2 regions of the Mesorhizobium sp. M0808 genome follow, and region 2 is predicted to be linked to the other one. Evidence: predicted binding sites of a transcription regulator. Region 2 holds the regulator's gene; the other holds the start of a gene.
What was found. The regulator LexA, encoded in region 2, represses DNA repair genes until DNA is damaged. The targets are predictions, from matches to a motif close to TGTTCNNNNTGTGTTCNG.
Positions count from the first base shown of each region.

Region 1: NKI25_RS12865 (DNA recombination protein RmuC) is a predicted target of LexA. The motif match lies at 5,073-5,090, and genes of this name have one in related genera.

Region 1 covers NZ_JAMYOX010000008.1:50,489-58,348, forward strand. The annotation lists gene NKI25_RS12830 (2-dehydropantoate 2-reductase) at 1-341, opposite strand, end outside; gene dapE (succinyl-diaminopimelate desuccinylase) at 471-1,670, shown strand; gene NKI25_RS12840 (transporter) at 1,673-2,281, shown strand; gene truA (tRNA pseudouridine(38-40) synthase TruA) at 2,263-3,018, opposite strand; gene NKI25_RS12850 (GNAT family N-acetyltransferase) at 3,037-3,546, opposite strand; gene fmt (methionyl-tRNA formyltransferase) at 3,543-4,472, opposite strand; gene def (peptide deformylase) at 4,489-5,019, opposite strand; gene NKI25_RS12865 (DNA recombination protein RmuC) at 5,123-6,385, shown strand; gene NKI25_RS12870 (GFA family protein) at 6,425-6,829, opposite strand; gene NKI25_RS12875 (cation diffusion facilitator family transporter) at 6,897-7,859, opposite strand.
Region 2 covers NZ_JAMYOX010000015.1:3,990-11,849, forward strand. The annotation lists gene NKI25_RS18170 (ComEC/Rec2 family competence protein) at 32-2,497, shown strand; gene lexA (transcriptional repressor LexA) at 2,491-3,225, opposite strand; gene kynU (kynureninase) at 3,674-4,921, shown strand; gene NKI25_RS18185 (hormone-sensitive lipase) at 5,017-5,847, shown strand; gene NKI25_RS18190 (molybdopterin molybdotransferase MoeA) at 5,855-7,060, opposite strand; gene moaC (cyclic pyranopterin monophosphate synthase MoaC) at 7,060-7,566, opposite strand; gene trpC (indole-3-glycerol phosphate synthase TrpC) at 7,569-7,860, opposite strand, start outside.

The DNA of each region.
Region 1 (7,860 bases), on a different contig from region 2:
ACGCCGTTCTGCAGACTGAGTATCACCGCATCCGGTCGGGCATGGGCCGCAATAAGCCCGGCCATGTCCTGCGTCGCGCCGCTCTTGACCGTTAGCAGGATGACATCGGCACCGGGGAATGCCGCGGCCGGATCGGCGGTGACCGACAATGCCTCCGGCTTGACGGATCGGTCGCGGCCATCACGGTCGGTGATGTGCAATCCACCTTTTTGCAGCACCTTCTCGATGCGCGGCCGCGCCAGCAGAACCACCCTTCGCCCGGCAAGTATCAGGCAGCCGCCGGCGTAGCATCCGATACTGCCGGCACCGGCGATTACGATCGTCCTGCCATGCGTGATCATGCGATGGCCCTGTCCTGGTCGAGAGGCCTTGCCGCAACTATACGGCATGAAAACCATAATGTCGGCGGCATGGCTGGCCCTTATGTCTGGCCGTGACAGGCCTTGCGCTTTCGACTATCGCTTTTGCCCATGACGCTGCCTACCAATCCGACCAGAAATCTGGCTGCTCTCATCCGCTGCGCTTCCGTGACGCCCGCCGAAGGCGGTGCGCTGAGCGCGCTGGAAGAAATGTTGAAGCCGCTCGGCTTTGCCGTCGAGCGCCCGGTGTTTTCCGAATCCGGCACACCTGACATAGAGAACCTTTACGCGCGGCGTTCCGGCAACGGCCCGCATCTGATGTTTGCCGGCCATGCCGATGTGGTGCCGGTGGGCGATGAAACAGCCTGGACGCACCCACCCTTTGGCGCCGAGATCGCCAATGGCGAGATGTTCGGCCGCGGCGCCGTCGACATGAAGGGCGGCATTGCTTGTTTCGTCGCGGCGGTAGCGCGACATATCGCGCAGAAGGGCGGCCCGAACGGGTCGGTCTCGCTGCTGATCACCGGTGATGAGGAAGGGCCGGCGATCAACGGCACGACGAAGCTGCTCGAATGGGCGGCCGCCAAGGGTGAGAAATGGCATGCTGCGATCGTCGGCGAGCCGACCAATCCCGACGCGCTCGGCGATATGATCAAGATCGGCCGGCGCGGCTCGCTCTCCGGTACGGTCGTCGTCAACGGCCGCCAGGGACACGCCGCCTATCCGCAGCTAGCCGACAATCCCGTGCGCGGCCTGGTGACGCTGGTCGACGCCTTGCTTGACCCCGTCTTCGACAACGGAACAAGGGATTTCCAGCCGACCAATCTTGAGGTCACCTCCATCGATGTTGGCAACCCTGCCACCAACGTCATCCCGGCGAAGGCAGCGGCTACTTTTAATATTCGCTTCAACGACACATGGACTGCCGAGACGATCCAGGCCGAGATCCACAACCGCCTCGACCGGGCGGCGAAACGCAAGAAATACCGCGCCGGCAAGAAGACGCCGGTCGACTACGAGATCGTCTGGCGCGACGGGCCGAGCCATGTTTTCCTGACACGCGACGACAGGTTGATCGAGACGCTTGGCGGCTCGATCAAGGCGGTGACCGGCAGAAAGCCGGCGCTCTCCACCTCTGGCGGCACCTCCGATGCCCGCTTCATCAAGGATTATTGTCCGGTGGTCGAATTCGGACTGGTCGGCAAGACCATGCACATGGTCGACGAACGCGTGGCGATTGCCGACCTCGAGACGCTGACGCAGATTTATCTGCGCTTCGTTGAAGACTGGTTTGCGCAGGACATATCCTAGTGATGCTTTCAGCGGATGAAACCTACGCTTCGCTTGCCGGTGCCTGGCGGCTGATGCTCGGCAAGGCCGACGGATTTCGCCTGCTCGACCTTTCGGCGGACGGTTTCTGGAACTCCTTTTTTGCCATCGTTGTCGCGGCGCCGGCACTGATCGTCGGCTGGGTCGGTATTGCCAACGAGATCGGCGATCCCAACGCATTCGTCGGCCGTTTCAGCATGTTGATCCGCCTGGCCACCGTCGATATCGGCGCCTGGGTGCTGCCGCTCATAGGCCTCGCCCTGGTGGCGCCGCGGGTCGGCGTCGGCGGCCGTTTCGTCCATTATGTCGTGGCCAGCAATTGGGCCTCGGCGATCATCGCCTGGATGATGCTGCCATCGGCGTTGATCCGGCTTTTCCTGACGTCGGCCAACGAAGTCTCCGGACTCGTGTCGCTGCTGTTGTTCGCGCTGTCGATGGTATTGACTTGGCGGATGACCAACGTTGCGATCGGCAGGGGTGCGGCCACCGGCAGCGCCGTTTTTGCCGGCATGTTCGTGGCGTCGCTGATCGTCCTGTTCGGCCTGCAGGCGCTGCTCGGGATCAGCGTTCCGGATCAGCCAGGCGTCGGATAATCGACGCCGACGAGAAACAGCCCGTCGGGCGGCGCCACCTGACCGCAGGCCGCACGGTCGCGCGCCTCAAGCGCCGCCTTGAGGTCGGCAACAGTCCAGCCGCCTTCGCCGACACGTTTGAGCGAGCCGACCATCGAGCGCACCTGGTTGTGCAGGAATGACCGCGCCGAAGCGCGGACCTCAATGAAATCGCCCGCCCGGCTGACATCCAGCCGGTCGAGCGTGCGGACGGGGCTGGTGGCTTGGCACTGGGTCGAGCGGAAGGTGGTGAAATCATGCCGGCCAAGCAGCACCTTTGCCGCCTCGTGCATGGCACCGGCATCGAGCTGCTTCGGTACCCACCAGATCTTGCCCTTGTCGAGCGCCGCCGGCGCGCGGCGATTGACGATGCGGTAGAGGTAATGGCGGCCGATCGCCGAGAAACGCGCATCGAAGCCATCCGGCACGACGGCGGCCTTCAGGATGGCGATGCGCACCTTGGCCGCTTGCAGATGCGCGTTGACGGCGTCGCGCACCTTGTCGCCGGGCCATGCCTTGATCAGATCGACATGCGCCACCTGAGCGGTCGCATGGACGCCGGCATCGGTGCGGCCGGCGGCGCGCAGCGAAACCTGCTGACCACAGAACTTCTCGATCGCCTGCTCGATCGCCTGCTGCACCGATGGCTGGTTGGCCTGGCGCTGCCAGCCGGCGAAGAGACTGCCGTCATATTCGATGTCGAGGCGAAAACGCGGCATTCCCGGATCGAGGCGAAATCAGGCGGCGAGGGCTGAGCCGAAGGCCGAGGCGTAGACCAGCCTGCCGGTCTCCGGCGCCTCGCCCCAGGCAAGCGCCTGCAGGGCTTCGCCCTGATAGTCGCTGTCGAATTTCGCGGCACGGGCACGGCTGTAGCCGAAACGGCCATAGTAAGCCGGATCGCCGAGCACCACGGCGAGCGTCTCGCCAGCAGCCTTCAGGCGGATATGAGCCTCGCGTACCAGGGCACCGCCGATGCCGGTGCCGTGGAACGACGGCTCGACCGCCAAAGGAGCCAAAGCCACCGCCGGGAAGCTCTTGCCGCCATTCTGCACGAAAAGCCGTGAAAACAGGATATGGCCGACCACTTGCCCGTCTTCGTCCGCCACCAGTTCGACGACGGCATCACCGCCGGTGACCAGCGCGTCGACCAGTCCGGCCTCCGTCTGCTGGCCGAATGCGTGTTCTTCGACAAGGCGGATCGCCTCGCGGTCCCGCGGCGTCGCCGCGCGTATGGACATCATGCTCATGACAATTTCATTCCTTTTTCGAGCTTGGCCCCGCGCAGAAACTCCTGCGCGGCAATGGGCCTTCCGCCCGCACGTTGAACTTCGACCAGCCTGATCGCGCCTGACCCGCAGGCGACCGTCAGTCGGTCATCGAGAATTCCTCCCGGTTCGCCGGCGCCTTGCGAGAGCGTCGAGCGAAGCAGTTTCAGCCGTTCCACGCGGCCGCCGATTTCGGCCTCGCACCATGCACCGGGAAAGGGCGACAGGCCGCGAATCTGGTTGTGCACGTCGCCGGCAGGTCGCAGCCAGTCTATGCGAGTCTCCGATTTATCGATTTTCTTGGCGTAGGTCACCCCCACCTCCGCCTGTGTGGTAAATGTCAGCGTATTCCGCTCCAGCCGTTCGAGCGCTTGCACCATCAGCGCAGCACCGAGGACCATCAGCCGGTCGTGCAGATCGCCGGCCGTCATGTCGGGACCAATGGGACATTTTTCAACCATTGCCACCGGGCCGGTGTCGAGGCCTTCCTCCATCCGCATCACCATAATGCCCGTTTCGGTATCGCCGGCCATGATGGCGCGCTGGATAGGGGCAGCGCCGCGCCAGCGCGGCAATAGCGATGCGTGACCGTTGAGGCAACCGAGCCGCGGCGCCTCGAGAATGGGTTTGGGCAGAAGCAGCCCGTAGGCGACGACCACGGCGACGTCGGCACCCAAGGCGCGGAACGCCTCCTGCTCCGCCTCGCCCTTCAGCGACACCGGCGACCGCACCTCGATGCCAAGCCGCTCCGCCTCGCGCTGCACCGGCGACGGCGTCAGTTCGAGCCCGCGCCGGCCGCCGGCGCGCGGCGGCTGCGTGTAGACGGCTGCCAACTCGTGCCCGGCCCCGGCAATCGCCCGCAGCGTCGGCACGGAGAATTCGGGCGTACCCATGAAGATGACACGCAGGGGCATTCGTCGACGCCTACCCCACCATCTTGCCCGGCGCCTTGTCCCTGGCGAGCTTCTTGAATTTCTTGACCACCATGTCGCGCTTCAGCTTGGAGATGTAATCGATGAACAGCACGCCGTTGAGGTGGTCGATTTCATGCTGCAGGCAGGTCGCCATCAGGCCCTCGGCCTCGATCTCCTGCAGCTTGCCGTCGCGATCGAGATATTTCACCCGCACCGCCGCGGGGCGCTCGACCTCGGCATAGTAGTCCGGGATCGACAGACAGCCTTCCTCGTAGACCGAACGCTGGTCGGAGCTTTCAAGGATTTCGGGATTGATGAAGACGTGCGGTGCCGGCGTCTCGTCCTCTTTGGCCAGGTCGATCACCAGCATGCGCAAGGGTTCGCCGACCTGGATCGCTGCGAGGCCGATGCCGGGCGCGTCGTACATGGTGTCCAGCATGTCGCCGGCCAGTTTGCGCAAATCGCCATCGACACGCTCGACCGGTTTTGAAACCTGGCGCAGGACGGGATCGGGGAGGATGATAAGCGGCTTGATCGACATGGCGTCTCACCTAAGACGTCGCAGGAAAAGCGTCAACCGGGGCGCCTCCGGGCCGTTCACGTTTTGATCTGTGCCGACGTTCCGAATCATCTATGCTGTCGGCATGAACGAACTGGCCACCATCCTGTCCGAACCTGTCGCCCGCCTCGGCGCCACCACACTCACCCTCGGCCATGTCCTGGGTTTCGGTGCAATGCTGTTCCTCGGTCTGTTCGTGGCGTTGGTCATTGCGCTGTGGCGATCGGCCAAGGCGCGTGCGGTAGCGGCCGCGGAAGCCGCCGACCATGCCCGCGACGCCGAGGCGCGGATGGCCGGCATTCTGCAATCCCAAGCGGAAATGCAGGGCCGCATGGGCGCCATCGCCGAAGTGTTCGGGGCGCGCCAGGCGGAACTGACACAGTCGATCGGCCAGCGCCTCGATGCCATGACCGGCCGCCTGGGCCAGACCATGACCGAGCAGACGAGATCGACGCATGAGAGCCTCGCCAAGCTGCAGGAACGGCTGGCGGTCATCGATATCGCGCAAGGCAACATCCAGTCGCTGGCCGGCCAGGTCGTGCAATTGCAGGCGATCCTTTCCAACAAGCAGACGCGCGGCGCCTTCGGCCAGTCGCGTATGGAAGCCATCGTCGCCGACGGATTGCCGCACGGCGCCTATGAATTCCAGGCGACCTTGTCGAATGGCAGCCGGCCCGATTGCCTGGTGAAGATGCCGAACGGCGCACCGTCGCTTGCCATCGATGCAAAGTTTCCGCTCGAGGCCTGGAATGCCATCCGGGCCGCCGAAGGCGCCGAACTGCAGAAGACCGCCGCACAGGCTTTCCGCCGCGACATCGAGGTGCATGTCCGCGATATTTCCGAAAAATACCTGATCCAGGGCGAGACGCAGGACACCGCCTTCATGTTCGTGCCTTCGGAATCGGTGTTCGCCGAAATCCACGAGAATTTCGAGGCCGTTGTCCAGAAGGCGCATCGCTCACGGATCGTCATCGTCTCGCCATCGCTTTTGATGCTGTCGATCCAGGTCATCCAGGCGATCCTCAAGGATGCCCGCATGCGCGAGCAGGCACACCTGATCCAGGGCGAGGTTATCCGGCTGATGGAAGACGTCTCCCGGCTAGACGAGCGGGTGCGCAAATTGCAGACGCATTTCGGCCAATCGGCCAAGGATATCGACGACATTCTGGTCTCGACATCGAAGGTGACCAGGCGCGGACAAAAGATCGAGGCGCTGGAGTTTGGCGTGCAGCCGGCGGAGGACACCGCTGGTTCGAATGGCAGCGGAGCAAAAGCGGAAAGCAGCCCGCGCGTCGCCGATTCGAAAACCGGGCAGTTGAGGCTAAGGGTCGTCGAAGGCGACGATTGAGGCCTGCGCCGGAACCGGAGGCTTCGCCCCGGTCTGGCGCTACTGCTCCTCGATGATGGTTGTGCCTTCGAATTCCGGCAGCCAATGCAGCGCCGAGCGGTGCCAGATCTGCTTTCTCGGCACCAGTTGCTCGCGCTGCCGTGCCGTGCCGACCCTGATACCGTAAACCTTCGGTCCCTCGCCCGCCGACGTGGCGTAGAGATGCGAGCCGCACTCACCGCAAAATGCCTGGGCACGCTTGGCGCCGCTCGAACCGGTCTTGATGTAGATCTTCGGCGTGCCCTTGGTGATCCTGTAATTGTCCTCGGACGCCGGCACGGTGACGCGAAAGGCCGTTCCGGTTAGCTTCTGACAATCGATGCAGTGACAAATGGTGGTCTTTTCCGGATCGACTTCGGCCTCGTAAGTGATAGCGCCACAATGACACGCGCCGTCGATTTTCATCTTCGTTCCTCCTGGAGCTTTTGCCCGCAATCATAACCGGGACTGCCCGATGGCGCAGCCATTTTCCTCAGGCCGGTTCCCCTCCGGACGCCGCCAAGGCCTTGCTCCGGCGTTCCCAGGTGCCGGTGGTCTGCGGCTTGACGAACAGCCGCGTCACCTCCGGCATCTCCGCCTTCAGCCGCGTCTCGAGGCGCTCGACACAGGTCTCTATCTCGGGCGCCGACAAATGATCCTCGAACTCGATGCTCAAAGCGGCGACGATCTCCTGCGGACCCATATGCAGCGTCAGCACGCCATTTGCCCGTTGCACCGCCGGGTCCTGCTGGATGATGGCCAGCACCTCTGTTTGCACCTCGGGCGAGGCCGGCTCGCCGAGCAGCAGGCTCTTGCTTTCGCGCGCCAGGAAGATCGCGGTCGCGCCCAGGATGAGCGCGATGCCGATCGACGCGGCGCCGTCGAGCTTCGGCATGTCCAGCAATTCCGCCGCCAATATGCCGGCGAAGGCGACAACGAGGCCGAGAAGTGCCGCGCTGTCCTCGAAGAGTACGGTGTAGACACTCGGATCCTTGCTGAGCTGCACCGCCTCAAGCCAGCCGTGGCTGCCTTTTTGGTGGCGGAATTCCTTCAGCGCCACCAGCCAAGAGGTGCCTTCGAAGAGGAAGGAAAGGCCGAGGACAGCGTAGTTCACCTTGGCGTTGGCGATCGGCTCCGGCGCCATGATGTGCATCACGCCTTCGTAGAACGATATGCCGGCACCCAGTGCAAACACGAGGAGCGCGACGATGAAGCTCCAGAAGTACAGCTCGCGGCCATGGCCGAGCGGATGCGTGCGGTCGGCCGGCCGGGCGGCACGGTGCATGCCGTAAAGCAGCAGGCTGCCATTGCCGGTATCGACGAGCGAGTGGACGCCTTCCGAGAGCATTGCCGAGCTGCCCGTGAACAAGGCAGCGGCAAATTTGGTCAGTGCGATCGCAAGATTTCCGGCGAGCGCCGCATAGATCACTTTTTTCGACCCGCCATGCGCCGCCATG
Region 2 (7,860 bases):
TAGGAGGTCGAGGGCGCAAGGGGCAGACCCGATGGCTGTGCGAGGCCGTGGTGCGGGCGAGGGCGAGGACGTTGGCAGCGGCGTCAGCGAACGCTTGCTGTTTGCCGCACCCCCGCCTGTCCTGCCGGCACCGGCATTGCTACCCGCTCCGCGCTTCGATGCTCCGTCGCTGCCGGCCAGCGACCCAGCAACGGTTCTCGTGCCCGCGGGCGAGCCCATCGTACGCCTGCCCAGGCGTTTCCGCCTCCCGTCACCGTCCCGTATCCGCAACAGCGTAACCTCGGCAGCCGGCCTGGAACTCGACCGCGGCATCGCCTTCCTGCTGGTGCCGGTGTTCCTCGCATGCGGGGTGGTCGTATATTTCGGGCTGTCGGTGGAGCCGGCCTTTCCACAGCCGATCGCAATCGCGCTCCTCGCGGCCCTTTGTGCCGTCGTCTCGCGGTCATGGCCCAGGACGCGCCTGTGCTTCATGGTGGCGCTGCTCTGCGCGCTTGGCGTACTTGCCGCCAAGTTCGAGACATGGCGTGTCGGAACGCATATGCTCGGTTCCGAAATCTCGACGCGGCTGACGGGTCGCGTCGTATCGTACGAGCCCATGGCGAGCGGCCGCATCAGGCTGACAATCGATGTGACCTCAACCGCCAGGCCGACACTGCGCTACATGCCGGAACGGGTCCGCGTTTCGGCGATGAAGATACCGGCTGAGCTGACCGCCGGTTCCGAGATCACCGGCTATGTGCGGCTGCCGCCGCCGACCGGCCCGGTGCGGCCCGACAGCTATGATTTCTCCTTCGACAGCTATTTCGCCGGTATCGGCGGCAGCGGCTTTTTTCTCGGCAATCCGAAAGTCGTGTCGTCGGGCAGCATGCCGCTTGGCGCGCAGCTTTCTTCCGCGATCGAAGACGCGCGCGAATCTATCGCCGACCATATCCGCAGCCGCATCGGCGGTGCCGAGGGCGAGATTGCTGCTGCGCTGATCGTCGGCGTGCGCGCCGGCATTCCCGAGGAGATCAACGAAGCGATGCGGCGCACCGGCATCTACCACATCATCTCCATCTCGGGGCTGCATATGGCGTTGGTCGCCGGCACCATCATGGCGCTGCTGCGGGGTGCCTTTGCGCTGTTTCCCGATTTCTCATCGCGACGGCCGGTCAAGAAATATGCCGCGGCCGCCGCGCTTTTTTCGATTGCGGCCTACCTCGTCTTTTCCGGCATTGTCGTGGCGGCCGAACGCAGCTTCATCATGCTGGCGGTGATGCTTATCGCCGTGCTGTTCGACCGGGCCGCGCTCACCATGCGCAACCTGGCGATCTCGGCCATCGCGGTCATCCTGGTGTCGCCGCACGAGGTGGTCGGTCCGAGTTTCCAGATGTCCTTCGCCGCGACGGCGGCCCTTGTCGGCGCCTATGCAGGCTGGTCCGATTACCGCGCCGGCAGGGCCACCACGCCGCTGCCGCGGCTGTCGCCGCTACGCTTTGCCACTCGAAAGGTCCTGCTGGGCATGTGCGGTCTGGCGATGACCTCGATCATTGCAGGGAGCGCCACGGCGCTTTTCGCCATATGGCATTTCCAGCGCGTGGCGCCGCTCAGCCTGTTCGCCAATCTGGCCATCATGCCCATCGTCTCACTGGTCGTCATGCCCTTCGCCGTTCTCAGCGCGCTGGCGATGCCGTTCGGTGCGGATGGCCCTTTCCTCTATGTCATGGGCAAGGGGCTGACGGCGATGATCGCCCTGTCCGGGTGGATCTCGGAGCGCTCGCCGATCGATGCGGTCGGGCTGATTTCGCTGAGATCCGTCCTTCTGGTGACGATCGCCCTCGTCATTGCCAGCATGGCGACGACCTGGTTGCGGCTGGCGGCACTTCCTTTTGCGCTCGCCGGCTTGCTGACGACAACGCAGACACGCATACCCGACGTATTGGTCTCGGAGGACGCACGGCTGGTCGCGCTGCCGATCGGCAGCGGTGAACTCGCGGTCAACCGGGCACGCCCGAATGAGTTCACCATCGACAACTGGAAACGCGCGCTCACATCAGAGGCTATCGTCGCGCCGGAAACACCTGGAAAGAACGACCCGCAATTCGACATTGCCGATCCGGCCGACCTACCGCCGGGCATGCCGTTCATTTGCACGGACGGCCTCTGCCTTGCCAGGCATCCATCCGGCGCGATCATCGCGCAAGCCAAGGACCGCGATACTGCGCGGCCAGCCTGCGCCTTTGCCAGCTTGATCGTCATCGACGACGCCACCGCCCATAACCCCTGCTACTACGACCGACTGGTCCTCGTCGTCACCAAACGGCAACTGGCGCGCGCGGGAAGTGCCGCCGTCTACTTCGATCCACAAGCGGCAACGCGCGCCGAAATCCGTTTCGCGGTCGAAAAATCATACCGGCCCTGGCACGTGCAGCGGAAATTTTCACGCGCGGCACGGGGCCTGCCGCCATACCGCAGGGCCGACAACCCCAAAGCCGGCGCCAAGGGCGGAGCTCAGTAGCGGCGGATCAGTCCGACGAGCTTGCCCTGCACCTTGACCCTGTCTGGTCCGAAGATGCGCGTCTCGTAGGCCGGATTGGCGGCTTCCAGGGCGATCGAGGCGCCCTTGCGGCGGAACCGCTTCAGCGTCGCTTCCTCCTCGTCGACCAGTGCCACCACGATCTCACCGGGGCTCGCCGTATCGGCATTGCGGATGATCACCGTGTCGCCGTCGAAAATGCCGGCCTCGATCATCGAATCGCCTTTGACCTCGAGCGCATAATGCTCGCCGCCCATGATCATATCCGGCGGCACCGAAATCGAATGCGTCTGGTGCTGGATGGCGTCGATCGGCACACCGGCGGCGATGCGGCCCATCACCGGGATCGAAACGGCGGCGACGACATCGTCGTCATTGCCGGCTGCAGGGACGCGCGACGATGTCGGCTTGCCCTGCCGAGGGGCGCCTTGCCCAAGACTACCCTGGATGACACTCGGCGAGAACTTGCGTGCCGCATTGAGGCCGGGGGCGATCGAGTCAGGCAGGCGCAGCACCTCCAGCGCACGGGCCCGGTTGGGCAAACGGCGAATGAAGCCGCGCTCCTCCAGCGCCGTAATCAGCCGATGGATTCCCGATTTGGAAGCCAGGTCGAGCGCCTCCTTCATCTCGTCGAAGGAGGGCGGAATACCGCTTTCCTTCAACCTTTCGTGGATGAACATAAGCAGTTCGTGTTGTTTGCGTGTCAGCATAGCGACCCCCAACAGAATCAGAAAAACAAACCCAGAACAAACACTATCTGTTCCAGTTGTGTTCCGCAACTGTTTAAAGTTTAATGAATGCGTTAAGGCTTGGGAAACAAACCACGCCCCTACCGGAATGCCGCATTTTCACCGTCGCGAGCGTCATCCCCTTGATTCTGCTTTCGTTTGCGCCTTCTGGCTTCCCAGAAGGCAGCACTGACATCGGCCGTCGGTCGGCAAAGGGCACGGAATTGAACCCGTATCGACTGCGCGGTTCGGTCAATGCACCGTGAACGAAACGAACTCAAAACGCCAACCTCGGGTTAACTCCTGGTTTCCAGTCGCCTGGTCAGGCTGCTTCTCGCCGGTGGAGCCTTGCTGCGCGCAACCAGGTGATGGAAGAACAGTCGATGCGTGTCCGGCGTTGCGTTGAATTTTTGGGGGGAGCAGGCACATCATGACAGGAATTCCCGATCTCGCCGCCATAAAGGCGATGGATGCCGCAGATCCGCTGCGCGCGATGCGCGACCGCTTCGTGTTGCCGCAAGGAGTGATCTATCTCGACGGCAATTCGCTAGGAGCTGCTTCACGTGCCGCTTTCGATGAACTGCACAAGGCCGCGACCGAAGAATGGTCGCATGATCTCATCCGCGCATGGAACACGGCCGGCTGGTTCAACATGCCGCTTGAACTTGGCGACCAGCTCGGGCGCCTGATCGGTGCCGCGGCCGGCCAGACGGTGGTCTGCGACACGACATCGGTCAACATCTACAAGCTGCTGCACGCCGCCATGGCCATGCGACCGGAGCGGCAGGTCATCGTCGCCGAGGGCGATAGTTTTCCGACGGACCTCTACATGGCTGAGGGTGTGGTTTCGACGCGAAAAGATACGCTGCTGCGCCTCTCGGGGATCGACGCGCCGACCATCGAAGAGCTGATCGACGAACGCACCGCCGTGGTGCTGGTCAACCACGTCAACTACAAGTCGGGCGAACTGCGCGACATGCCGGCGCTGACGCGCAGGGCTCAGGAAGCCGGGGCGATGATCGTCTGGGATCTCTGCCACACCGCCGGCGCGATGTCAGTCGAGCTCGACAAGGCAAACGCCGATTTTGCCGTTGGCTGCACCTACAAATATCTGAATGGCGGCCCGGGCGCGCCTGCCTTCATCTATGCGGCTGAGCGGCATCTTTCCGACATCCAGCAGCCGCTCACCGGCTGGTGGGGCCATGCACGGCCCTTCGCCTTCGAGCCAGGCTATGCGGCCGGCACCGGCATCCGCCGGTTTCTGTGCGGCACCCAGCCGGTCCTGTCGATGCGCACGCTGAAGGGCGCGCTCGACATCTGGAACGATGTCGACATGACGGCGGTGCGCAAGAAGAGCATCGCGCTGGCGGATCTGTTCATTGAGCTTGTCGAGGCAAAGTGCGGCACTTACGGGCTCACGCTCGAGAGCACGCGCGATGGGGAAAAACGCGGCAGCCAGATTTCATTCATGCATGAGCATGGCTACCAGATCATGCGCGCGCTGATCGAACGTGGCGTGATCGGCGATTTTCGCGCGCCATCGACCATGCGCTTCGGCTTTACGCCGCTCTATGTCGGCTATGCCGATGTCTGGCAGGCCGTCGAAGTGCTTGAGGACATCCTGCGCACCGGTGCGTGGAAGGAAGCGCGCTTCGCCATCAAGGCGGCTGTCACTTGAGATTGATGCGAGAGCTGGAATCGTGAGGCTGGCGACGACGCGCCGCGCGATGCTCACGGCTACGTTGCAAGGCCATATGCCAGGGAGGGCGCAGGGTGTTCGAACGTCACATTGCCGATTGGGACAACGCCTATGCCAACGGCGCCAACGTAGCCGGCAGCGATCGCTGGCCGGCGGCCTGGATCGAGCCCGCGCGGGTTTTCCGCGACGTGCTTTCGACCGAGGGCAGGGCGCGGCTCGACATGGCCTATGGCGACAACCCACGCAACCGGCTCGATCTTTTCCTGCCGGCCATCAAGCCCAAGGGACTCGTGGTGTTCGTTCATGGCGGCTACTGGATGGCATTCGACAAAAATTTCTGGTCGCATCTTGCCACTGGCCCTGTTGATCGCGGCTATGCGGTGGCGATGCCGTCCTACACGCTCTGTCCGCAGATACGCATTGGCGGCATCGTCAAGGAAGTCGGCGCGGCGATCGGCAAGGCGGCGGCGATGGTCCCAGGGCCGCTGATGCTGACCGGACACTCGGCCGGCGGCCATCTTGTTAGCCGGATGGTTACGGCGACGACGCCGCTGGCGCCCGAAGTGGTCCGGCGCGTTCGTCACGTGGTGTCGATCTCGGGGGTGCATGATTTGCGCCCGATCATGCGCACCGGCATGAACGAGACGATCGCGATCGATGAGGCCGAGGCGCAGGCCGAAAGCCCGGTGCTGCTGCGCCCGATGGACAAGGCCCGCCTGACCTGCTGGGCCGGCGGCGGCGAGCGCGCCGAATTCCTGCGTCAGAGCGCGTTGCTGGCCAACATCTGGATCGGCCTGGGTACCGCGACCAGCTCGGTGGTCGAACCTGACCGGCATCATTTCAACATCATCGACGGTTTGGCCGATCCAGACCATCCGCTGACCCGGACCTTGATTTCGGAGTGAGGCAGGTTCAGCGTAGCATCAGCACGTCGCAGGGGGAGCCCGCCGCCGCGGCAGGAGCGAACGGCGCGCGAACGATCAGCCCGTCGGCATCGGCCAGCATTTTCAGCATCGAGGAGTCCTGGATGCCGAACGGCGTCGCCACGAGCGCGCCGGCGTTGGTGCTGACAACAGCCCGCACATAATCCTGCCTGAGATCATTGGCCGGCATGGCGGTACCGAGCCGCGCCCGACGCATATCCTGCTGAAAGGCGCGGCCGCCGAGCTGCGCCAGCAACGGCTTCAGGAAGAGCTGGGTGCAGACCAGGCTTGCCACCGGATTGCCGGGCAGGCCGATGCAGCGGATGTCGCCCAGCCGCCCGAACATCAGCGGCTTGCCGGGCCGCATGGCGATCTTCCAGAAATCGAGAGCCATGCCTTCCCCGGTCAGCACGTCATGAACGAGGTCGTGGTCTCCGACCGAGGCACCACCCAGCGTGACGATGACGTTCGCGCCCGCCTTCACCGCCTTTGTCACCAGCGCAGCGATCGCCTCCTTGCGGTCCGGCGCAATGCCGAGATCGAGCGCGCGCGCGCCGACCGACTGTGCGGCGGCGGCGACGCCATAGGCGTTTGACGAGATGATCTGGTCGGGGCCAAGCTCACTGCCCGGCGGCAGCAATTCGTCGCCGGTGGCGATGATGGCGACCAGCGGCCGCTTGACCACGCCGACCTTGGGGTGGTTGGCCGATGCCGCCAGCGACAAGGCCGCCGGATCGAGCAGGCGGCCCTCGCCCAGCAGGACGTCGTCCTTGGCGAAATCGAGCCCGAGGCGGCGGATGTTGCGCCCCTGCACCGTCGGCTCCGTCACTTCGACGCTGCCGCCGCCGTGGTCGCGGACGTTCTCCTGGATGACGATGGTGTCGGCGCCTTCGGGAAGCGGCGCGCCGGTAAAGATGCGTACGGCTTGCCCTTGCTGCACCACCCCGGCAAAGCCGCGTCCGGCTGGCGCCATGCCGACCACCGAAAGCTTTGCTGGTATGGACGCGATATCGGCGGCCCGCACGGCATAGCCGTCCATGGCGGAGGCATTGAACGGCGGCTGGGTGCGGAGCGCCACGACCGGCTCCGCCAACACGCGGTCTGCGGCATCCAGCAGTGCGACGCGTTCACCCGGCAGCGCTGCTGCGCCATCCAGCAGGCGCTCGAGCGCCTCGGCAACGGGGACCAGCGCCATTATCGGCCGGCCCCGGTGGTCCGATCTCCGGTGACCTTATAGTCGCCGGATTTGCCGCCGGTCTTTTCAACCAGCCTGATGCCGGAGATGACCATGGCGCGGTCGACCGCCTTGGCCATGTCGTAGATGGTCAGGCAAGCGACCGAGACGGCACTCAGAGCCTCCATCTCAACGCCGGTCTTGCCGGTGACGCGGGTCAATGCTGTCACCTTCAGGCCGGGCAGCGCGGCGTCCGCCTCGATATCGACAGATATCCTGGTCAGCAGCAGCGGATGGCAAAGCGGGATCAGTTCATGCGTCTTCTTGGCCGCCATGATGCCGGCAATGCGCGCGGTGCCCAGCACGTCGCCCTTCTTGGCGTCGCCGGCGAGGATCATGTCCAGCGTCTCGGGCCGCATCGCGACAAAACCTTCTGCGACTGCCGTGCGCACCGTCTCAGCCTTGTCGCCGACATCGACCATGTTGGCTTCGCCCTGCGCGCCAAGATGGGTGAGGGCGGCCGCCATCCTCAAACGGCCTCTGCCGGCGCCTTGCCCGTCAACAGCAGGCGCGTTGCCGCGGCCACGTCCTGCTGGCGCATCAGGCTCTCGCCGACCAGGAAAGTCGCAATGCCGCTCTGCTCCAGCCGGCGGCAATCGTCGTGCGAAAAGATACCGCTCTCGCTGACCAGATGGCGGTCGGCCGGCACCATCGCTACCAGCCGCTCCGAGGTCTGTAGGCTGGTTTCGAAGGTCCGGAGATTGCGGTTGTTGATTCCGATCAGCCGCGACGACAGCTGCAGCGCGCGTTCCATTTCAGCC